2 regions of the Pseudoalteromonas sp. SR43-3 genome follow, and region 2 is predicted to be linked to the other one. Evidence: riboswitches for the same ligand, from Rfam matches in the RefSeq annotation. Region 2 holds a riboswitch; the other holds the start of a gene.
The links. Region 2 has a riboswitch for lysine ahead of dapA (4-hydroxy-tetrahydrodipicolinate synthase). Riboswitches for the same ligand answer to the same signal wherever they lie in the genome.

Region 1 (11,934 bases), on a different contig from region 2:
GTTTCGCGCTCAAGGTTGTAGTTACTTCTAAATAACCCACCAGAGTCGCTGCCGCCAATGGCTGTGTAGCCTGCAACTTGACTCGCCTGCGCGTATGATAAGTAAAGGGTTTGCGCTGTGCCGTCACTATTTTGGGTGTTTAAGGTTATGTCACCAATAGCTGATACTTCAGCATCATCACGATTTGTATCGTCATAGGCTGCGCCTAAACGAAAGGTAAGCTGTTGGTTTTTTAGCGCTATTGTGTATTGGGGCAATACACTTAGCTTGTAATACTTTCGTGAGGTAAAGTTGTTTTCAAGTGTGGTAGATTCAATTGAGTCATCAATAAATTGTGCAGAGTAATTCATTGCCAGTGCATCACTTTGTGCATGACGACCCGAAAGTCCAAGCGATTTAACTTCACTTTTATGAAAAGCTTCAAATGCACTAGGATTTTCGCGCGAGTAAATATAGTGATCGTCATGGGTACGATAATACGCCGATACTTCAAAATTGCTGTTATCAGCGTAGCTTTGCTTGTGATTAAGCATCCAAAGGCGGGTTTCTAAATCTTCAGTTTCGTTAACGCCAAAAGGGGTGTACAAGTTAGGCCAGCCAAAAAACTTATCTTGCGAGCCATAAAATAAATCGGTTTGGCTGTGCTCGCTTGCTAATTGCACGCGAGCTGAGGCGCGCGAGAAGTCATGATCGCCATTATCAATGGTGCCATCACTTTGCGAATGAGAATACTCACCTTCAAAGCCCAGAGTATAGTTAGCTAAGCTATCAAGTTGTGTGTTTTTAGCAGCGTGAATACTTTGCAGATTAAAGTCGTTTGTACCAGTACCAAGGGAAACACTACCGCCAGTAATAATCGGTTTCCAACCAAATGAAACCGTACCTACAGAGCTATTCATACCGTAAAGTGCGTTATCGGCACCGGTTAAAACATCTGGGCTGCTTAGCATTTGTGGTGCAATGGGTATTTCAGCAAAATAATGGCCAGATTGCGGGTCAAGCAGGGTAGTGCTTCCTACTCTAAAACCGGTGTTTTCGAAAATACCGCCGCGTATAGTTACATCAGCCTGCGCCTCAGCCATATTACGCGATTGTAAATCAACACGGGGGTCATATTCTAAATTAGAAATAGGCGAGTCGAATGTACCTACTGGCAACTTATTTGCAGTGGGTGAGGCCTCAACCGTTATTTTCTCGATTGCCGACTCATCAGATAGCGTATTAGCATTGGCAAATGCAGTAACGCTGCATAATATTGCAGGTATTATAAGGTGTGGTGTGCGATTCATGTGTTTCTCATCATTTTTTATTTGTAGCTGCGGTTACAATTAATTTCAAAGCTTATATTTGAGCATGATAAAATAACTAGATGTAACAGCAGTCATTTTGTGCGCGATTGTACATTAATTTGTTAATTACTGCATTTGATAACCATTTACGTAATACCGACTTTATTAAAAACATGATCATCCTATCGCATTAAAGAGCGCACTCACTGCGTTAAAAATAATTAATATAGAACAACTATATGTCATAATTTTCACCTTGTTATTGCGCTATTTTCTTGGCGCTATAATAGAACATTATTTTAATGCAAACGGTATAATTACTTATTAGGTAACATTTATAATGGATACGACACAACAAAATACAATTTACTTTGCTGGTGGCTGCCTGTGGGGCGTACAAGAGTTTTTAAAGCACTTACCAGGCGTAATAAGTACTGAAGCAGGGCGCGCTAATGGTACAAGCAAAACCACTGACGGCGAATACGATGGTTATGCCGAATGCGTAAAAGTCATTTTTGATTTAAAAGTCGTTAGCCTAAATAAGCTGTATGACTACTTTTTTGAAATTATTGACCCATACAGTATTAATAAACAAGGGGATGACGTAGGCCCTAAATACCGCACTGCCATTTATAGCAAAAACCAAAGCTATTTAGATGCAGCAAGCAATTATATAAACAAGCGCAGTGATGCCGATAAAATTGTGGTAGGGGTAGAGCTGCTAACTAACTACGTGCCAAGCGATCCTGAGCATCAAGACCGACTAACTAATCACCCTGATGATTACTGCCATATACCGCTTGAGTTACTGCATAAGTATAAATCGTAAATTTAACACGGTGTTTTTTTGTAGACGTGCAGCTTGCTGACGTGATGAGCGCAGCTCATAATTATTTAAACCTGAAGTCCCAAAAATACATACCCACAAAAAAGCTCACGTACTGTGAGCTTTTTTAAAACTTACTTATAGCTAATTTTAACTTACTGCTGCTTTTGCGGCGGGAAGTTACTTAATATTTCGCTCACTGTCTTATTTATTGATGCTTCACGTTGTTCTGGCGATTGGTTTTTCTTTAATCGGCCTTCTTTTGCGCCGCGCCATACTAGCTGGTTAGATTCACGGTCTACAATATCAATAATCAGTGTGCCCACTTCGTATTCACGCGAGGTTGTATCACGTTGAAAACCAGTACCCCAATAACCCCAATGCGGGCGGTAGTTTACATTAAATGTATCTACTTCAAGCTCTTTATCAACCGATGCATGATAGTTAACAAGTACATCAGCATTTGCTGCATCAACTAAGCTCATACCTAGTGTTTGGCTCAGTTCTGCGTTAACGGCAGTGCGAACACGTTTTTCCATTAGGCCATTAATTTGGTAGTTATTTGTGTCTTTAGTTAGGCTGGCGTTTTCTACCCAAGCAAATGTTTTAAAATTACTAAAGTTGGCTGATTTATCGTAATCCCAATCAGGGGTTTGTGTACAGGCTGTAAGTAGTGCTAGCGCTGCAACAATAAGTATATTTTTCATTACGTTTGCTCCAATAAAATGCATTAATTTAAAATAACACACATAGTTTAAATGTGTATTATTTAAACGTCCTATATTTTAGTTTAGTTGGTTTGCCTTAACGGCCAATTAATTGTGTTCAACTTCAATCCAATCTTTTTCATCTACCCAGTTTTGTGCACCGTCTTTTACCGAGCGAATCGGCACAATGTAGTCACAACTTATTTGCGGCTTAACTGAGGCAAATATAGGCACAAAACCAAAGCTTAGTGCGGTTTCTATAATCGCTTTTTGATTTTGCGGGTCAATGTCGGCCGCTTCATCTATGTAAATAGGTATACGGTATAGGTTTTGTTCCTGATCGCTTAATAAGTAACGAATAAACAACATGCCACACAATAACTTAATCGTAATACGTGTGCCATTTGAACCTGCAGAATCTATTTTTTCAAAGTGTTCGGTTTCACCTGCGCGGTTAACTACTTCAAATCGAATATCAAATAAATCGGTAAGTGTTAAGCCCGCTTTATCTGATGCGAGTTTAATTAAGTGATCTTTTGCTTCGTTTACCGCACTTTCGCTGTACGGTTCTTGGCTAAGTAAATCAAGCGTGTCACCTTGCTCAAACTGATGCGACGTACTGATAATGGTATCGATACTATCAACCAGCATTTTGCGAGGTATTACGTTAATTTTAAACGCTTGCAGGTTTGAAATTCGGTGCTGGCTTATGCCTTTATTAAAGCTATTCATTTCGCGGCGAAGTCGGTCTAAATCTTTTCGCAAGCCTTTAATCGTTGCGGCAACCTCGGTAAGCGCAACACGCGCTTGGCGCTCAACGGCATCGCGTTCGTTATCAATATTATGAAAGGCGCTTATTAGCTTTTGATATTTAGTGTATTCGTCATTTTCGTTGTCGAATTTAGTAATACCCGCGTTATATACATGCAAATAGGTGTTGCGTACGTTTATGTCAAAATTACGCAGCTCTTGGCAGTCTTTATTAAAGTGATGAACAAGGTCGCTTAAGTTATCAAAGTCGACTGTAATATCAATCATATACGGGGTTACTTTACCGCTGTATAAATCAAGCGTGTGGTCAATTCGCTCGCTCTTAACTTGGCGTAAGCGCTCAGTTTGGCGATTAATTTGCTCTTGTTTCGATTTAATTAACGAGCGACGATCGGCAATTGAGCCACTATTTTTTTGAATATCTTGCAAGTAGTCGTCAACTTGTTCGCGCTCAGCTAATAACTGCTCTTTTAGCATGGCTTGCGCTTCAACCGATAGCTGCATTACATCAAACTGCTCTAAGCGTTTTAGCGCGCTCTCTGCACTCATAAGCTCATCGTATAACGCGTCTTTTTCTTTTTGCTTGTCGGCAACGTTTGCAGCAACATCGCGCTGTTGCTTAAACTCTTTAAGTGAATGCTCAAGTGCATTTAACTGAGCGGTTAATTGCTCTTTATTTTCGCCGCTTTGCATTTGCACAGGCGAGAGCTTTTTAAGTTTAATGCTCGCACCTGGTAGCGTTAATACGCCGCCTTTAACGTTTTCACTTAACAGCGATAAAAATTCCCCAAACGCATCTTCATCATCAATGGTTATATCGCCATTAGTGGTGGTTGCAAACGAGAGAATATCTGGGTTTAAAATCCGCGATATTTCTTCTACTTCTTTTAACGAGAGGTCTTCGCGCATGCGGGTAAACAAATTAAATTCAAGATTTTTAAGTTGCAGCTTTAGGCTCTTAATTTGTTTTTGTGTTTCGCTAATGCGGTAGTCAAGCGTGTGTAGGCTTTGCCCTTGTGCGCTGGTTATAGAGTGCGAAAGCGACTCGTAATCTTGCTTTAACTGAGTCAGGCTGGTTTTAAGGGTGGCTTTATTTACTAGTTCAAACTCGCTTTTAAGCGCATCGTAATCTAAAAACCACTGCTCAATTTGAGTTTGTCTGCGCTCTATATCACGCGATTGCTGTACGTATAGGCTTTGCTTTTGCTCAAACTCGTGTTTTTCGTGCTCTATATCTTCAAGGGCTATGGCAAGCTCAGAGAGTTGCGACTCTTGATAGGTATCAAAATCAATCAGTGCTTGGTCAATTTTAGGCGCGTATGCGGCTAATTTACCTTTAAGCACGGTTTGGTTTTCAAGCATTGATTCAAGCGCGGCTATTGGCTCTTGCATTGACTCAAGGGCTTTTAATTCGCGTTTTGAGCGATTTACTTTATCAAATGAGCGACGCCATACTTCATAAAAGTCGACCTTAGAGTTCGACATATGGCGTTCAAACACGCGTAGCATAAAGCGTTTTACGTCGCTTGCGCCTAATTTATGTAAGTTAAGAATACGTCTAAATATTTCTTTATAAATAGAGGAGTCTTGCACATTATTAAGCGGGATCATTTTTAGGTTAATGTCGCCATCAAAAGGCGTTGCGCCGCCAGTAAGTAGCGCGTTTAACTCTTGTGCTTTAAGCTCAATAGGGTTGTAGTTAAGCGATTTTAAATGGTTGAACAGCTTGGTAAATTTAATAATAGTTTTACCTTGCGTGTACTGCTCTAAATCAAGCTTTCCTTGATAACAAAAGTACTGATGCGCGTAACCGGCAATTTTACCAAGTCCTGCAACTCCAATTACTACCGAGCCATGAGGCAAGTTAGCTTCTAGTAAAATGTACGACTGATCGGATGAAAAATAAAACTTACGGGTTTCATCTAAATCGTGTCCGTCCCATTCTGTTAAGCGTAAATCGTTAATAAGCGGAAACTGCAGGGCGTTAATAACCGAGCTTTTACCGGTGTTATTGGGCGCGCAAATAGAGCTGCTTTTATCAAGCGGGATCACACATTTTGCATAGCCTGCGGTGTTAAGTAGGGCGAGTTTGCTTAGTCCGTATAGATTTTTCATTCCTCGTCCTCTGTAATATAGGTTTCTTCGTTTACTTCCATGAGTGCATCTATGTAGCGGTGAATTGGCGCTTGTAGCATAAAGCCGCCTTCTACTTCACGGGCTAAACCTAAGCGCACCATGCGCAGGTAAACGTCTTTGCGCAAATCAGATCCCGAAAATATCTCAAGCTGATCAAACAAATGTTTGTTAATTTGCACCAGCGTTTGCATAAGCTCTAAATCGTTTACGTCGTCAAACAATGCGCGCATTGGGTCTTTACCCGTATTGGCGTAGTGCTCAATTAAAATGTAAATGGTGAGCGCGATAGCGCGAGATATTTTACCCATATTTGGCGTACTTTCGTCGCTACCAAAATAATAAAAGCCACGGCTGTCGTGTTTCAAATCGTTACCTAGGGCGGTAAATAGGGCGGTGTAGTCTTCTATGTGTTGGTCAAGCTCTTGCCACATTACGTTGTCTTGCTCACAAATGTGATAACCCGCTACTAATTTTTTATTAATGGCTTGTAGATGGGTTAGCTCGTCTAAGTTTATGTGTGTCATGGTTTATTTACCTGCCTTTGAATCTGGCTGAGGCTCTGAATTAAATGGATATAAAGAAAAGTGCTGACCGGCAATTTTTACGCGGGCTTTTTCATCGCTTTGAATTATTTTAATATCGCTGTCGCTGACTAATTTTTGATACAAAAATAGCATTTCGTCGGCATCGAGATCTGGATAGCTTTCGTCTAAAAATTGCAGCAAGGGCTGCGGCTTTTTGCGTTTTTTATTAAAGCGCTTAGCAAAGCTGGTTTTGACATCGTTGTAGTCAGGAATATTAGGCGTAACAAATGCAGGCACGTCTTGCTGGTCAGGCAATTGGTATTCTTCGTGTTCAAATTCAACCAAGCTTGCTATGTAAGCCACAATATGGCGTTGCTGACCAAGCGAATATCGCTGCGCGTCGCTTACAAAATTTGGCTGCACAGCACTTAGCATATTGTCTACACCACTTTTACGCACCAGCCCAAGTACTTTGGCTGCTTGGCGAGTAATTAAGTTATTACGACGTAGCTCCTCGCGCAGTGGCATAAGCATATCGGCACTTTTACGTAAGCTTTCTCGGCCCATTAAATGCATTTCGAGTATACGGGTACGTAATTGCTCCAGCATACGTTTGTCGTTATACGCTTTACCTGAGCGCTCAATGTGCAGTATTTGCTTACTTATTTGCTCTTCAATGAGGGTAAAACATGCATGAAACTCACCACGAATATCAACCATTTCAAGCATTGGCTCTATGTATTCGTCAAAGGCTTCTATTACCGCTTTATAACGCTTTTGCAGCGATTGCACTGCATTATTTGATTTGGCTTGTTCAACAATATTTAAAATAGCGTTTTCGTTGTGCGTATAGAGCTTCATTATTTTACGCACCCGATCATCCATAATGCGGCTGTAGCGTCGTAAGTCGTCAAAGTCTTCTATTTCGCCAGCGTTATCTAGGCGGTTACCTAAACGAGCAAGGTCCTCTACTAATACGCTAATTTCTTGCGCTAAACCTAAATGCTCTTCTTGCAGTAAAAAAGTAGCAAAATCAGCAATAGCACGATTTATTTCAAGTTGAGAGGATTTAGCCAGTGGAATTAAAATATCTTGGTTTAACAAACGATTTGTTTCTTTATAAATGCGTTCGTTTGACCACGTAGGCTGCTTTTGCTTAATCGCGTTTTGTACGTCTTTTAGGCTAAAGTCAGCCATTTTAAAACGTTTAAATAATAGCTCTAATACACCCCAATGTTCGGTTATGGTGTTTAGCAGCTTTTTAGCTGGGATCATAAGGGGTTACAACATCCTAGTATTTTATTATTGAGTTCTTTTAGAAGACTCATTATTACGTATTTTTAATTAACCTTGTCTGTATATAGTATTCGTTTTTAAGACCATTTAATAATAGTTTTTGCATAGAGGCAGTGCTAAAATTCGCGCCGAAAATAGGCACATGAAATGGAATGTTATTTGTGTGTTCTTTAAAACTATATCAAAGGTTGTTTAACTACCATGGTTTCCTCTATTATTCTAACCCTGATAGCGATTGCATTTTTACTGATCGTTATAGAAGATATAATCCATGTAAATAAAGCTAAAACCACGCTGTTTTTTGGTACGCTTTGCTGGATTCTTCTTTTTATATACCCCCTACACGGGCAAAGCCCCGATACGATTCAACATCTTTTAAATGAAAATATTTTAGAAATTGCCTCGCTATGGCTATTTTTAATGGCTGCAATGACCTTTGTCGCGTATTTAAATTCAAAGGGGTTTATAGAAAATATTGTGCACCGTGTTATGCCAAAAAGTATTAGCGAAAAAAAGCTCATGTTTTTGGTGGGTGGTTTTGCGTTTTTGTTTTCGTCGATTTCAGATAACGTAACAGCGACGCTTATATCGCTTGCGGTTGTTATGTCGTTAAAGCTTGAACCTAAAAAACTCATTAAATACGCCACGCTTATTGTGTTTGGAGTTAACTCAGGTGGGGTATCGCTAATAACAGGTGACGTAACCACACTAATGATATTTTTAGATGGCAAAGTAACCATTGCTCATTTATTACTACTTATAGCGCCAGCACTTGCAAGCGTTATGCTGCTTGCCGCGTTACTGTCTATAGGTATGAAAGGGCGTGTTGAGTTTGCTAGTGCAGGTAACACCCGCATTGAAAAAACCGACATAACCATTGCTGTTATATTTTTATCTACCGTAGTGAGCACACTTACGTTGAGTGTAATTTACAGCGTACCGCCTTTATTAACCTTTTTGTTTGGCTTATCAGTGATGTTTTTAGTGGCGCAATTTTTAATGCGCAAAAAAGACATAAACAAAGACATAATCGATTTTGTTCGCGATATAGAATACGACACATTATTGTTTTTTGTAGGTGTACTTTTACTTGTAGGCGCACTTAAAGAAATTGGTATGTTGAGTAAATTTACCGACCTATACACGGTAATGGCACCAGAATACGCAAACTACTTAATGGGCATATTATCAGCTGGGGTCGATAACGTACCGCTTACCGCTGCATTATTAAAAGCCAATATAGTAATGAGCCAACAACATTGGTTGTCGTTTACGTATGCAACGGGTGTGGGTGGTTCAATGCTTATTATTGGTTCGGCTGCGGGCATTATTGCCATGAGTAAAGTTAAAGCGCTTACCTTTATGAGCTACTTGCGTTTATCGCTGCATTTATTAATTTGTTACACGGTTGGATATGCGGGCTCGTATTACATGGGCAGTTTTATTTAACTCATAAATTATTAAATGCTTGACAGCTAGACGTCTAAACGATAACTTTCAAAGCCCCGCTACTTAGTGGGGTTTTGTTTTATTAGCCACTGGTTAATAAAGCATTCAGAAGAGGTGCGATACTTAGGTACTTAATGTTAGGCGACGAAAGCCGATGATCATTAAGGAGGGAAGTACTCGCCGAGGAAAATAATGGTACGTCGTCATTGTTTTTCGGTTTATGGGGCTGAATCCTCAAAACTGTCACCAATATAGGTGGAGAGCTTCTGGCAGTGGACTTATCTTCAAGCATTCCTTTGCCAAGTTCTTCTTGTTTTATTGCGGTTTGGATACCGCGAAAGGAGACTAAATGACTACCCAATCAGTGCCACAAACAGTATCAGGCGCAAAATCAGATTACATCGTTGCCAAATTTGGCGGAACAAGTGTTGCAAATTTTGAAGCGATGAGTCGCTGTAGCGAAATTATTGTTGCAGATAAAAGCGTACGTATTGTTGCCGTGAGCGCCAGTGCCGGCGTAACTAATCACTTAGTTGCACTGTGTAAATCAAGCATTACTTCAAGTGAGCGCCAAGAACACATAAACGGCGTGCTTGCTATTCAACAAACTATTTTAGATGAATTATCGCTAGATGCCGATTTAGCGGTTGGCTTTAACGAAACCCTAAAAGCATTTCAAACATTGGCTCAAGAGCCACTAACAACCGATCAGCAACACGACGAGCTACTTAGCTTTGGTGAGCGTTTATCGTCGTATTTGTTTGCTCAGGTACTGCGTTTACAAGGTTTAAACGCCGATCGCTTTGATGTGCGCAAGGTACTTAAAACCGACAGCCAATTTGGTAAAGCAACGCCCAATGTTGCAGCCACAGCGCAAGCTGCTAAAGAGCATTTAATTCCGTTATTAGACGCTCAAGTAATTGTAACTCAGGGATTTATTGGTAGTGACGAATACGGTCACACCACAACGCTAGGACGTGGTGGTTCTGACTATAGCGCTGCATTACTAGCTGAAGCGATTAACGCTAAAAGTGTGCATATTTGGACCGACGTAGTGGGCATTTTTAGCACCGACCCGCGTTTGTGCGCAAAAGCGACGCCTATTGCACGCTTAAGTTTTGACGAAGCCGCTGAAATGGCAACCTTTGGCGCAAAAGTATTACACCCAGCAACTATTTTACCAGCGAGCCGTAGCCACATTAACGTGTTTGTAGGTTCTAGCCGCGAGCCAGAGCGTGGCGGTACGTGGATTGAGCGCGAAAAATCGCAGCAACCAGGTATACGCGCAGTAACGCAACGTAAAAACCAAATATTGCTTACGCTTAAAAGCCCAGAAATGCTACTAGCAAGCGGCTTTTTAGCACGCGTATTTACACTATTAAGTGAATACAATATATCAGTAGATTTGGTAACTACATCAGAAATCAGTGTGGCTATAACGCTTGATAACGCGCAAAACGCCTCGCGCCCAGAGCTTGATCAAGAATGCCTAGATAAGCTTGCAGAGTTTTGCCATGTTTCGGTAGAAAACAACCTAACATTGGTGGCACTTATTGGCTCTGAGATTCAATTACGCCAACACGAAATGAACTTAATGAGTGTACTAAAAGACTTTAACATTCGATTAATTTGTCACGGTGCTAGTAAGTACAACCTGTGCTTTTTAGTAGAGCAAACTGAGTCAGATAACGTAGTACAGTCTATTCATAGCCGTTTATTAGAAAATGATTTTGCTGCGTAAATAACGGTTATTCAGGAGAATTACCTGGTAAAATCACTTAACAAAATTAATTAATAAAGTCATTTAATAAAAAGCATCGCCAGTCGGTGCTTTTTTTATGCACCACACTCACATCAAAACAAACATTACTGTCACTGCTATCAGCTACAGTAACGCGATTACTGCAAGCACTCAGCTTTGCACTATGTAATTCGTCAAACACATTGGGGCTAAGTAATTTTGCAATAGGGCGGCTGGTGGCTTTAGCAAGTGACTCTTTTAATGTCCAAATTCTAAAAAACGTATCTGCTTGGGCTTGGGTATTAGTAGGCTCGGTGATAAGTGTAATTTCATCATTATGATAAAAATGCTTAGCAAGCTTTTCAAACGGGCGCTTTAGGCTTACTTTTTCAATATCAAAACCAAACTCACTTTTATCAAAATTTAGCGCGACCCCAACTAAACCATGCGAGTGCGAAATACAGGTATTAATAACATCATCACTTACGTGTATTTGCAGCTTTGAGCTTGCCTCGTCAAATTCTGTACTCATTTTATTAAGGGCTACGTGCGCATGTTGCGGCTGCGCTACTTTAATAAGGTGTTTTAACAATAACCGCGTCGCTAAATACTCTTGCTTAGCTTGTGGGCTTTTACGGCGGTTTATAATGCTTAACTCAAACGGGCTTAAGCAATCGGGCAAATTAAAGTCTCTAAGCTCAAGTGTTTTAGCATTAAATAATAAAATACTGTTACTCGCTAAAGACAAATTTGCCAATTGAGTTGAAGTAATACTCAAGGTGTTTTTAAAATAGTGTTCAGTCATAAAAGCCTTAAAGCAAAAGAAGTCGCTGATATTCTGAGCGGTTAACGCCACTAATAAAGGCTGGGTACAATTTTATTACTCAGCTGGCATGAAATATGGTTTAATTCACAATAATCAAAATAATAACAGATTTGTAGATGTATGGCACAAGTGCGTGATGGGTTTCAAAGCCGACTTGGTTTTGTTTTAGCCGCTGCTGGCGCAGCAGTGGGTTTGGGTAATATTTGGGGTTTTCCTACGCAAGCGGCCAACCATGGCGGCGGTGCTTTTTTACTGGTTTATTTTATTGTTATATTTTTACTTGCGCTTCCTGCGCTGTATACCGAACTTTATTTAGGTCACAAAGCACAAGCTAACCCGGTAAAAGCATTGGGCGATGCATGGCAAAAC
Region 2 (11,934 bases):
TTGATTAACACTCGCTGAGGCAAAGTGCAAAATAGCAATTGCATCGCAATCAAGAGTAAGTGTTTGCAATGGTTGCTCACTTAAGTAGCGCTCCATGCGTAAAATATTGGCAATAGGCTCACCAGCTTTAATGTGCCCGCCAAGTGGGGCTAAGTATTCAACCATGCCGCCAATAGGGGCGTAATAAGCAAAGTAGTCATCTAAATTACATGCATAACGAGTCATATTGGCTGGCGTATGCGGTGCGTTTTGTAATACGCCTTTGTGATTTAAGTAACTTAAAATGCTGTTTGCATCGTTTAATGCTTCTTTTAAGTCTATTTTTTCTTGGCTGCCTAGCTCTACAGTAAATGCTTCTACAGCTATTGATAATTCGCGACCTTGTCCGCTAAGCGCATCACTTAAATGCCACCATGGGCAAAAGTTAGCTTCATCCATAGCGCCGTCAAAATCACTAGGAATAAGCAATACATGTTCAATATTAAAGTAACGTGCGCTGTCGGTTGCATAGGTTGGGCAGTACAGATGCTTGCTTGAAATAGGGCCTGTGTGTAAATCGAGTACTATATCAGCCTGATGAGCGAGCTTTTGTAAGTTAAGCGCAATGCGTTTACCCGTATTGAGTAAATAAGCAGGGCCGTTAAGTTTGCTGTCTACTTCGTCAATAAGTGCCTGTTTGAAGTTACTTTTTAATGTAGCGTCGTCATACTGAGTATGATTTTGTGCAAACTGTGCCACTAAATTTTTATTGTAGTGATACATGCGATTCCAATTAGTGCCCGTAATCGGATCGAACCTGCCAAGGGTAAACTCGCCAGATTTTTGATTACAGCCAATCGGATTTGCATAAGGTACAAGGGTAATATCGCCATTAAGGTTAAGGTGTTTTAATTGCTCAAGCAGCTGAAAAATAACTGCGTTACCTTGCACTTCAGCGCCATGCATATTGGCCTGAATGTAAACACTTGGCCCTGTGCCATCACCTTTTAAACGATACACAGGAATTGTAAGTGGTAAGCCGTTTGCAACTTCCCCTACTACAATGTTCTCTTGGCTAATGTGTGTTGTATTACTCATACTTGTTACCTTAAATAATGGCTGGCATTTTCGGCTTGGCGAACACAGGTAAGTGTACCGTTTTGCAATGTGTACTCAGCAGCTAGCTCATGGCATAAAAAATACGGCATACTTTCGGTAAAGCCGTAAGCACCGCATTGGCTAAACACTAGCCAGTCGTGCTCATTTAAATCGCTTGGTAAGTTATGTTCACCCAAGCAATCAAGCGCTGTACAAAGTGGGCCATATAAAGTGACCGCTTGAGTTTTAGCATTGGATTCACGCAGTAATGCAGCAGGAAAGTCCTGGCTGGTAACAGCAGGGCGTAATAAGTGATTTATACCGCCGCTTAAAATTACTTGTTCTTGATTGTAGTTTTGTTTGCGCTCTACTACTGGGTTTGCGTAATGACCGCATTCGCCAACGGCATAGCGACCAAGTTCCATCCATAGCTCTTCTACACCCGCATCATTTTTAATTTTAGCGAGCGCAGCAATCAAGTCATCCCAATCAAGTGTTGCTTCGTTTTGTGTATAAGGAATACCTAAACCGCCACCTAAATCTAAAATTTTAAGGCTAATATTTAAATCGCTGGCAAGTTGGCTAAGAGGTGCAATCATTTGTGACCACAAGTCGCTTAGTTTTTGCGTGCTAAGCATGTTGCCCCACTGAAAGATATGCAGGCCGTCAAATTTAAGCGCAGGGTAGTCAGCTACATTGAGTGCTTGCCATTCATTACAACCCAAACCAAACGGCGTAAGGCTGTCGCCGCCCAGTGGGTTTTTTTCACCTTCAGGCCAACGTAATTGTACACGCAGTAATACTTGTAACTGCGTGTTTTGTAGCTGCGCTTGTTGGTTTAACCAACGTACTTGATTGAGGCTTTCTGCTACGAATATACGCACGCCGCGCTCAATAAAGTGTTTTATTTGTTTAGGGCTTTTTGCAGGCCCTGTGTTGAGCACGCGCTGCGAGCTAATACCTTGTGCTAGTACTTGCTCAAGCTCACCTTTACTTGCTACGTCAAAATTAAAGCCAGCACTGTCTAAGCTTTGAATAATTTTAGACAGTGGGTTTGCTTTTACCGCGTACCACAGTTTTACATCGGTTTGCGCAACTAAACGCGCAAGATGCGTGTTTAGTTGATCTAGGTCGTAAACAAAAAAAGGTGTATCAAGTTGTTGTGTAATCGTATTTACAGCGGTTTTGATAGGCGTGCTCAAAAAGCTCATTATCGTAAAACCTCTTCAAGCAATAACGATGCATCGCTTTTCTCGTCGCGGTATTTAACTATTAACGCACACGACATGCTTAGGCCTTGCTCGCGCGCCCATTCGTTTGATGCAGGGCGAGAGCCCGGTATTACAATCGCGTACTCTGGGATTGGCTCGCCTTTATCTAGTTGGCGCTCGTTTACGCAGTCGTATACTGGAATAGTTGCTGATAAACGCACGCCAGGGGCAAGTACTGCGCCTTTTTTAATGACTACGCCTTCAACAATAATACAGCCTGCACCAATAAATGCGTCATCTTCAACCACTACTGGGCTTGCACCAATTGGCTCAAGTACACCACCAAGCTGAACTGCAGCACTTAAATGTACGTTTTTACCTACTTGTGCACAAGAACCCACCAATGCGTGGCTATCTACCATTGTGCCTTCGTCGATATATGCGCCAATGTTTACATACGCTGGTGGCATAATAATCGTGCCTTTAGCAACATAAGCACCACGGCGAACACTTGAGCCACCTGGTACCATACGGACGCCATCATCAGTACTAAATTCTTGCGGAGCTAGGTTATGTTTATCAACAAAGCCGCCTGCAAATTCAGTATTAGTGCCATTTTTAAAGGCTTCTAAAATGCCTTGCTTTACTTCTACGTTAGCTTGCCATTGGCCGCTTTCGTTTTGTGATGCAGCGCGTACTGCGCCCGATTCTAAATTATTTAATAGTTCTAACCAGCTCATTATAAAAACCTGTATTTAATGCCAAGATAAAATGGTGTTGTTTGCAGTTGTAATGCAATCGGTTTGAGTTAACTCAAGATGTGTTAAAGGTGGACGAAGTTGCGGGCTGCTTAAGCGGCCTTGCAAATGCATCAGTACCTTTACGGGAATAGGGTTTGCGACAGCAAATAGGCTATTAATAGCGCTTGACCACTGGGCAAATAAATTAGGGTGTTGACCACTTAAACTGCGCTTAACAAACTCGTGAGTTTGTTCAGGCCATGCGTTTGCAGCTACCGACACCAAACCTTTTGCGCCAGCTTGAGCAAAATAAGGCATTAGCGCATCGTCGCCACTAAAAATAGCTAAATTAGGCGCCGCTTGGCGGTAAGCTTCAAACTGAGCAATACTGCCGCTCGCTTCTTTTAACGCCCATAAATTTTTATTGTTTTGTAAGTTTTGAATTGTTGCCGCTGGGATGCTAACAGCGCTTCGACCGGGTACGTTATAAAGCATACATGGATGAGCGCTTGCATTTAGTAGGCTTTCAAACCAATGAGTTTGACCTATAGCGCCAGGCTTTGCATAAAGCGGTGAGCCAAGTAAAAAGCTATGAATTGGGAGTGTATTACAGTAGTTAACCCACTCAATTTGTTGCTTTAAGTTACTACCGCCCACAGCTACCATGAGTGGTACTGTTGGTTTTAGCTGGCATACGTGCTCAACAATGGCTTGTTGCTCTTTTAGCGTTAGTGCTAAACCTTCGCCCGTACTGCCAAGTAGCAAAATACCGTTATGTGCCGCTTCTTGATCGCTAACCAACTTAGTTAACGTGTTGTAGTCAACATCGCCGTGTTGATCAAATGGCGTTACGAGCGCGGTCCACAATGAGTAGTCGTTTAAATTGAAGTTGTTGATCATCTCTCACGAACTTATAAGTTATTCGAAGAGTTAAAAAGCTTTATGGAAGGAGCCGCATTAACGTCGTTCGAACTAATAATTCGAAGAGCGAATGGGCTTAAAATAATAGGGCGCACGGCCTTAATATTTAAGACCAGAAGCTCTCCACCAAACTAATAAGCTGCTTGTTATAAACAGCTATTGGTGACAGTCGCTAGGGTTCAACCTAGTCGCCCGAAATAAACACTTCGCAAAAGTGATTACTTCTCGGCGTTAATTCCCCTCACGTATGCTCACTGGAGTTTGCGCTCCTAACATACACTACCTGAATAACGCACCTCTTCTAGCCCTTTGCACCTGTTTGTAGAGTAAAAACTTACAAACCGCTGCAATTTAAATAGGGTAATTACGGCGATTAAAGCATTTTAGCCGTCTAGGTGTCAAGCTACTAAATACATATTCATTCATCCATAATGGGAGTGGTTACGTATTGGGTGCTTTTCTCGTACACTAGCAATATAAGTAGTGAGGTATTTAATTAGTATGGAAAAATTTAGCGATATTTATAAGCGAGCGGTAGAGCGAAAAGGCTCTGAAAAGATGCTTAAGTTATTACTTGCAAAACCGCTATCTAAAAAACAACTAAGCACGTTAAGTGACGACGATTGGCTTGAAGAATTTACTCGAAAAGTATTTCAAAGCGGCTTTTATTGGTCAGTAATTAATAATAAGTGGCCGGGCTTTAGAGAGGTTTTTTGGGATTTTAGTGTTGATAAATTATTAATGATGCCACCCGATATGCTGGAACAAAAAGCAACGGATGAGCGAATTGTTCGTAACTATAAAAAAGTAAAAACAATTACCGAAAATGCTTACATGATCCACGAAATAGCACAAGAACATGGCAGTTTTAGTCAGTTTATCGCTAATTGGCCAACAGACGATATTATTGGTTTATGGGCGTATTTAAAAAAGCATGGTTCGCGTTTAGGCGGAAATACAGGGCCTTATGCGCTACGAGCACTTGGTAAAGATACTTTTTTACTATCACGCGATGTAGAGAATTATTTGCGTGCCCATAAAATTATAGACGGCGGCTTACAAACTAAAAAGTCACTAAATGCAGCCCAAGCTTTTTTTAACGAAATGCAAGAGCAAGGTGGCTTAAGTATGCAAGAGTTAAGCTTAATTGTGGCCTATGGTGTAGGTGACAACCGCGTGGGTATAAGTCAGCAATAATAGGAATTACCATGAAATTAGTGCCAAGATACACAGATATTGCGGAAAACTTCGCAATTGAAGATTTTCCTGCAAGTGTTGCCTCCCCTCAGTTATTGCTGTGGAACGAGAGCTTAGCAAAACAGTTTAATATTAATGTCGCTGATGATTTACGTGCTCATACTTTTAGCGGTAATGAAAAGCAGGCGATTCCTGCAGTAGCACTTGGTTACTCTGGGCACCAATTTGGACATTTTTCACCACGTTTAGGTGACGGACGAGCCCACTTATTAGGGGCTATTACTGACAATGAAAACCAGTTATGGGATATTCAATTAAAGGGCTCTGGCGCTACTCCTTATTCAAGAGGGGGTGATGGCCGTTGTGCACTTGGGCCCGCTATTCGTGAATACGTAATGAGCGAAGCAATGCATGCACTAGGCATTAAAACTACCCGATGTTTAGCGGTCGTTGGCAGCGGTGAAACGGTTTATCGTAACCCACCACAAGCAGGCGCAATAGTTACTCGTTTAGCAACTAGTCATATTCGTGTTGGCTCGTTTCAATATTTAGCGACGCAAGGCGATGTTGAAGGGCTTAAAAATTTAGCCGATTTAGCTATAGAGCGACACTACCCAGAAATAACCGATACAGGTTCGCAGCGATATTTAGCATTTTTAGGCGCTGTGATTAAAAACCAAGTTAAGCTAGTTGTGAGCTGGATGCGTGTTGGCTTTATTCACGGAGTAATGAATACAGATAATACGCTAGTTAGCGGAGAGACTATTGATTACGGCCCGTGTGCCATGATGAATAGCTTTGATTTTGATACCGTATTTAGCTCTATAGACAAACAAGGCCGCTATGCATTCGGTAATCAACCTAATATAGCTAACTGGAACTGCGCACGCTTAGCTGAGAGTTTAATACCGCTTATTAGCGATGATGACGAGCAAGCAGTTTTATTAATGACGCCATTTATTAATATTTTTGCTGAGCAGTTTAATACTGAGTTTACGGCTATGTGGGCACAAAAACTGGGTTTAAATGAATCTAGCGATAGTAGCGGCGAGTTAATAGCAGAGTTGTTAACGCTATTAAAAGATAATCAGCTCGACTACACCAATACCTTTGATGCGCTTACTGAATCCTTAAAAGGAGAAAAAAGCGTACCTGAGTCGCTAATTGAATGGAGAGCTAAGTGGGTAAGTTTAACTGACGATAATAGTTATGAAGTAATGAGAGCTGCAAATCCTCGTGTAATACCGCGTAATCATGTGATCGAAGAAATAATTGCACAATATAACGCTACAGGGTCTAGTGAGTTGCTACATCGCTTTATAAAAATAGCCGGCAATCCATATTCTAACAGTGAAGAGTTATCAGAGTTTTGCTCTCCACCGACGAATGATAATGACTACCAGACTTTTTGTGGTACTTAATACTTAACTTTAAATATAACCACATGATTAAAAAGAGTCATTTTTTAATCAAACATGCGCATATACCTAGGGGAATGCTAATTCTGGTGGTATTATGCGCACAATTAAAACCAAGCAATATTTCTTTGCATTTATAAGTGCATTTAATTTAATTGCTCTTACATTCCTTGCTAAGTACTAATTTACAAAAAACTACTATATTTATTTTTCAATAAAGTTTTAATTTCGCCTATAGTAAGTGGATGTGTGTTGCGACAAGGCATAGAAAAAAGTAATAAACTTTATTTTTCGTTAAGTATTGATTAACAAAGGCTCAGTTAGTCTATATAAAACTGATTGAGCTAGTATCGATTAGCTACAATTTAAAATTGTTCAAATGGGAAGAAAACAATGAAATTAAAATCACTTACAATTGCAATCGCGTTGGCTGCAACTAGCGCATCTACATTCGCTGCTGATAAAGAAGAAGGTTTCTACATTGGCGCATTTGGTGACTACTATGACGCATCTTGGAAAAACATGCGTGATCAAGCCGGTCTTGACGTAAACGAATCAACTGGCTGGGGTGTTGAAGCTGGTTACCGTTTCAGTGATTACTGGAGCGCACGTCTTGAATATGCAGACATGGATTTTAATGCTTTTGATAAAGTTGCTGGCAACCGTAACAATATTGATGGCGAGCGTTACGGTATTGATGCTCTTTACCATTTAGACGGCGGTCCTTTCTATGGTCTTTTCGGTATTAAAGAAATTGACGTAGTTGATGACAACACATTCTTAAATGCAGGTGTTGGTTACCAGCATTTCATTACAGATGGCTTATTTGTAAATGCTGAAACAGCTGTATACCAAGGCCTTGACCGTGGTTATACAGATGTTGGCGCTAAAATTGGTATTAACTACTTATTTGGCCAAAACTCTGCACCGGTTGAGCAAGTTAAACCTGCTCCTGAAGTTGTTGAAGTAGCTGTAGCCCCTGCAGACAGCGATAACGATAATATTGCTGATACAGATGATAAGTGTGCTAACACACCTATGACTGATGCTGTAGATGGTACTGGTTGTACTTTATATGAAGATAAAGAAGTAACAGTAAGCTTATTAGTGACTTTCCCTAACAATGCTTCAGCAGTATCTACTCAATATTTAGATGATATTGAAAAAGTATCTGCATTCTTAAAAGAGTACCCAGATACAACAGTATTATTAGAAGGTCACACTTCTGCTGTAGGTAAAGCAACTTACAACAAATGGTTATCTAAAAAACGTGCTGATGCTGTAGCTAAGCAACTTGTTGCTGATGGTATTGCTGAAGACCGTATTACTACAGTTGGTTTAGGTGAAGAGCGTCTTAAAAATGATGCAAACACTAAAGCTGCAAACGCAGAAAACCGTCGTGTAGAAGCGCATATCAAAACTATCAAAAACGTTAAAGTTTTACGTTAATTAAATAGTTTGTAATAAAAACCCAGCCAAGTGCTGGGTTTTTTTATGCCTGTAATAAATTAATATTAGTTAATGGTAATGATTCTTACTTAATAAGTATTCATGAAAATAGTTTTTACCACAACCACTATTCATAGTATTTATAATCGGTATAATCAGTTGCGCAACTGGATGGATTTTCATCTATCCATAAAAGCTTTATAATTACGCGTTAGAATACTATAAGTATTGGGTAACTTATTTGCGCCCAAAGCGCTACCGGATACTTTCACGTCACCAAGAGGGCAATATTGTGCTACAAGAATATCGTAAACACGTAGAAGAACGTGCCGCGTTAGGTATCGTACCAGCGCCATTAGATGCTCAGCAAACTGCTGATCTTATTGAATTAATAAAAAACCCACCTGCAGGTGAAGAAGAATTCATTTTAGATTTGTTCATTCAGCGTATACCAGCTGGTGTTGATGATGCTGCTTATATTAAAGCGGGATTTTTAGCAGCTGTAGCTAAAGGTGAAGCTAATTCTCCACTTGTTTCTAAAGAAAAAGCGGCAGAATTATTAGGTACAATGCTGGGCGGTTACAATATCGCGCCAATGATTGACCTACTTGATGACGAAACACTTGCACCAATCGTAGTTAAAGGCCTTTCAAATACATTACTTATGTTTGATGCGTTCTACGATGTTGAAGAAAAAGCAAAAGCGGGTAATACATTCGCTAAGCAAATTATTGAGTCTTGGGCAAATGCAGAATGGTTTACTAATAAGCCAGCTGTTGCTGAAAAGATCTCAGTTACTGTATTTAAAGTAACTGGCGAGACAAATACTGATGACTTATCACCAGCACCAGATGCATGGTCTCGTCCAGATATCCCACTTCATGCTTTAGCAATGCTAAAAATTGAACGTGATGGAATTACACCAGACAAGCCAGGCGAAGTAGGTCCAATCTCTCAGCTTGAAGAATTAAAAACTAAAGGCTTACCACTTGCATATGTAGGTGATGTTGTTGGTACTGGTTCTTCTCGTAAGTCTGCAACTAACTCTGTACTTTGGTTCATGGGCGATGATATCCCATTCGTACCAAACAAGCGTGTTGGCGGTGTATGTCTAGGTAATAAAATTGCTCCAATCTTCTTTAATACAATGGAAGATTCAGGTGCATTACCAATCGAATTAAATGTTGATGAGCTTAACATGGGTGAGCAAATCGATATTTACCCGTACGAAGGTGTTGTTAAGAGCCACGGTACTGACAAAGTAATCTCAACTTTTGAACTTAAATCTGATGTAATTTTAGATGAAGTTCGTGCTGGTGGTCGTATACCACTTATCATTGGTCGTGGTTTAACTGATAAAGCACGTACATCACTTGGCCTAGGTCCAACTGATGTATTTAAAGTACCAACAGTGACAGAAGTTTCTGAAAAAGGCTTCACGCTAGCGCAAAAAATGGTTGGTAAAGCGTGTAACGTTCCAGGTATTCGCCCAGGCCAATACTGTGAACCTAAAATGACAACTGTTGGCTCGCAAGATACAACAGGTCCTATGACACGTGACGAACTTAAAGACTTAGCATGTTTAGGTTTTTCTGCAGATTTAACAATGCAGTCTTTCTGTCATACGTCGGCTTACCCTAAACCAATCGATGTAAACACTCACCATACGCTTCCTGATTTCATCATGAACCGTGGCGGTGTGTCACTTCGCCCAGGTGATGGTGTAATTCACTCATGGTTAAACCGTATGTTATTACCAGATACTGTAGGTACTGGTGGTGATTCACATACACGTTTCCCATTAGGTATTTCATTCCCAGCAGGTTCGGGTGCAGTAGCATTCGCAGCAGCTACAGGTGTTATGCCTCTTGATATGCCTGAGTCAATTTTGGTTCGCTTTAAAGGTGAAATGCAACCAGGTATCACTTTACGTGACCTTGTACATGCAATCCCTTACTTCGGTATTAAAGAAGGTTTATTAACAGTTGAGAAAAAAGGTAAAATTAACGAATTCTCTGGTCGTGTACTAGAAATTGAAGGCGTTGAACACCTAACTGTTGAGCAAGCGTTCGAACTATCAGATGCATCTGCAGAGCGTTCTGCAGCAGGTTGTGCGGTTAAACTTTCTAAAGAGTCTATCGCAGAATACCTAGAATCAAACATTGTTATGCTTAAATGGATGATCTCTGAAGGTTACGGCGATGTACGTACTATTGAGCGTCGTATTACTGCAATGCAAGATTGGTTAGCTAACCCAGAACTAATGGAAGCTGACGCTGATGCAGAGTACAAACATGTACTTGAAATCGATTTAGCAGACATTAAAGAGCCAATCCTTTGTGCTCCAAATGATCCAGATGATGCACGTTTATTATCTGATGTTACTGGCGAGAAAATCGACGAAGTATTCATCGGTTCTTGTATGACTAACATCGGTCACTTCCGCGCAGCAGGTAAGTTACTAGATGGCTTTAAAGGTCGTATCCCAACTCAGCTTTGGGTTGCCCCGCCAACTAAGATGGATAAAGATCAGCTTACAGACGAAGGTTACTACGGTATCTTTGGTCGTGTAGGTGCACGTATCGAAACTCCAGGTTGTTCACTATGTATGGGTAACCAAGCACGCGTTGCAGACAAAGCAACGGTTGTGTCTACCTCTACACGTAACTTCCCTAACCGTTTAGGTAATGGCGCGAACGTATTCTTAGCTTCAGCAGAACTTGCTGCAGTAGCGGCTATTTTAGGTAAACTACCTACTCCAGCTGAGTACCAAGAATACGCAGCGAAGATTAATGCAACGGCTGCAGATACTTACCGTTACTTAAACTTCCACCGTATGCCTGCTTACACTAAAAAAGCAGACAACGTGATTATTCAACAAGCTGTATAACTTTTAGAGTTTGTTTAAAAACCCGCTTCGGCGGGTTTTTTATTGGCTAAAACAAATATTAGATAGTTCATGCTATTTTTTTTATATTATTGTATTAACTCTAGTCTTAAATTGCTTTTAAAGTAATTAATCGCGCAAAAATTCCTATCAAAATGCATTAAAATCCTTATCAATATTCTCATTATTTTAGGCGAGATTTTATGACAGCATTAAACAACCAGAATTTATTGCAACTACGTTTTGTTAACCAAGCAAATATTGATTTGGTTAAACCTTCTTTTGATAACCTTCCTGCAAACCTTTATGCAGATGGTGCCTTTCGTAAACGTCGTTATTCAGTAGTAAAAATGCAAAATGGTGAAATAAAGCTACAGCAAGCCAAAGCATTTGTTCAAGATGATTCAATTAATACTTTTCAAGGTAATGTAGAGCGTACTTACGAAAATTTAGAGCAAAGTTTACTTGAGTCAGAGGGCATGAAAAGCATTGTAAATGAGTTTCGCCAACTTACCGGTATTGATGAGCAGCGTGATATTGAAATTCATCAGTTCCGTATGCTTGCCATCGATAGCGATACACCTGCAGCGCCAGAAGGCGTGCATCAAGATGGTTTTGACCATGTATGTATATGCGGTGTTTCTCACGAGAACTTAGAAGGTGGCGAACTGCTTGTATACGAAAACAAGCAAGCTGAGCCTTGTTTTAAAATGGAAATAAAAGACGGCATGTTTGCATTAATAAACGACCGTCAAGTGTGGCATAACGCAACACCTATGAACAAAATTGATGCTAGCAAACCAGGTTACCTGGATTGTTTTGTATTAACGTCTTAAGGAAGTTAGGCATGAACATAACGCAATTACGTGAGCAGTTTCCAGCATTAATGCAGAACGTTGATGGTAAATCGCCAATATTTTTAGACGGACCAGGTGGCTCGCAGGTACCAACATCGGTGTTTACTGCGATGACAGCTTATTTAGGTCATTATAATTCGAACTTAGGTGGCGCGTTTTTTTCAAGTGATAAAACGG

Region 1: another riboswitch for lysine. It lies ahead of lysC (lysine-sensitive aspartokinase 3); the one in region 2 lies ahead of dapA (4-hydroxy-tetrahydrodipicolinate synthase).

Annotation. Positions count from the first base shown of each region.
Region 1 is NZ_JACJEC010000021.1:16,322-28,255, forward strand. It holds gene H5088_RS17370 (TonB-dependent siderophore receptor) at 1-1,289, opposite strand, end outside; gene H5088_RS17375 (peptide-methionine (S)-S-oxide reductase) at 1,630-2,118, shown strand; gene H5088_RS17380 (DUF4136 domain-containing protein) at 2,271-2,822, opposite strand; gene H5088_RS17385 (ATPase) at 2,931-5,708, opposite strand; gene H5088_RS17390 (condensin complex protein MksE) at 5,705-6,253, opposite strand; gene H5088_RS17395 (hypothetical protein) at 6,257-7,528, opposite strand; gene nhaD (sodium:proton antiporter NhaD) at 7,751-8,998, shown strand; lysine riboswitch at 9,100-9,272, shown strand; gene lysC (lysine-sensitive aspartokinase 3) at 9,348-10,739, shown strand; gene H5088_RS17410 (4'-phosphopantetheinyl transferase superfamily protein) at 10,786-11,544, opposite strand; gene H5088_RS17415 (sodium-dependent transporter) at 11,686-11,934, shown strand, end outside.
Region 2 is NZ_JACJEC010000008.1:50,328-62,261, forward strand. It holds gene H5088_RS11530 (succinylglutamate desuccinylase/aspartoacylase family protein) at 1-1,077, opposite strand, end outside; gene H5088_RS11535 (PLP-dependent decarboxylase) at 1,083-2,288, opposite strand; gene H5088_RS11540 (2,3,4,5-tetrahydropyridine-2,6-dicarboxylate N-succinyltransferase) at 2,288-3,028, opposite strand; gene dapA (4-hydroxy-tetrahydrodipicolinate synthase) at 3,044-3,928, opposite strand; lysine riboswitch at 4,058-4,258, opposite strand; gene H5088_RS11550 (DNA-3-methyladenine glycosylase I) at 4,451-5,146, shown strand; gene H5088_RS11555 (YdiU family protein) at 5,158-6,567, shown strand; gene H5088_RS11560 (OmpA family protein) at 6,958-8,013, shown strand; gene acnB (bifunctional aconitate hydratase 2/2-methylisocitrate dehydratase) at 8,306-10,903, shown strand; gene H5088_RS11570 (2OG-Fe dioxygenase family protein) at 11,104-11,736, shown strand; gene H5088_RS11575 (cysteine desulfurase-like protein) at 11,748-11,934, shown strand, end outside.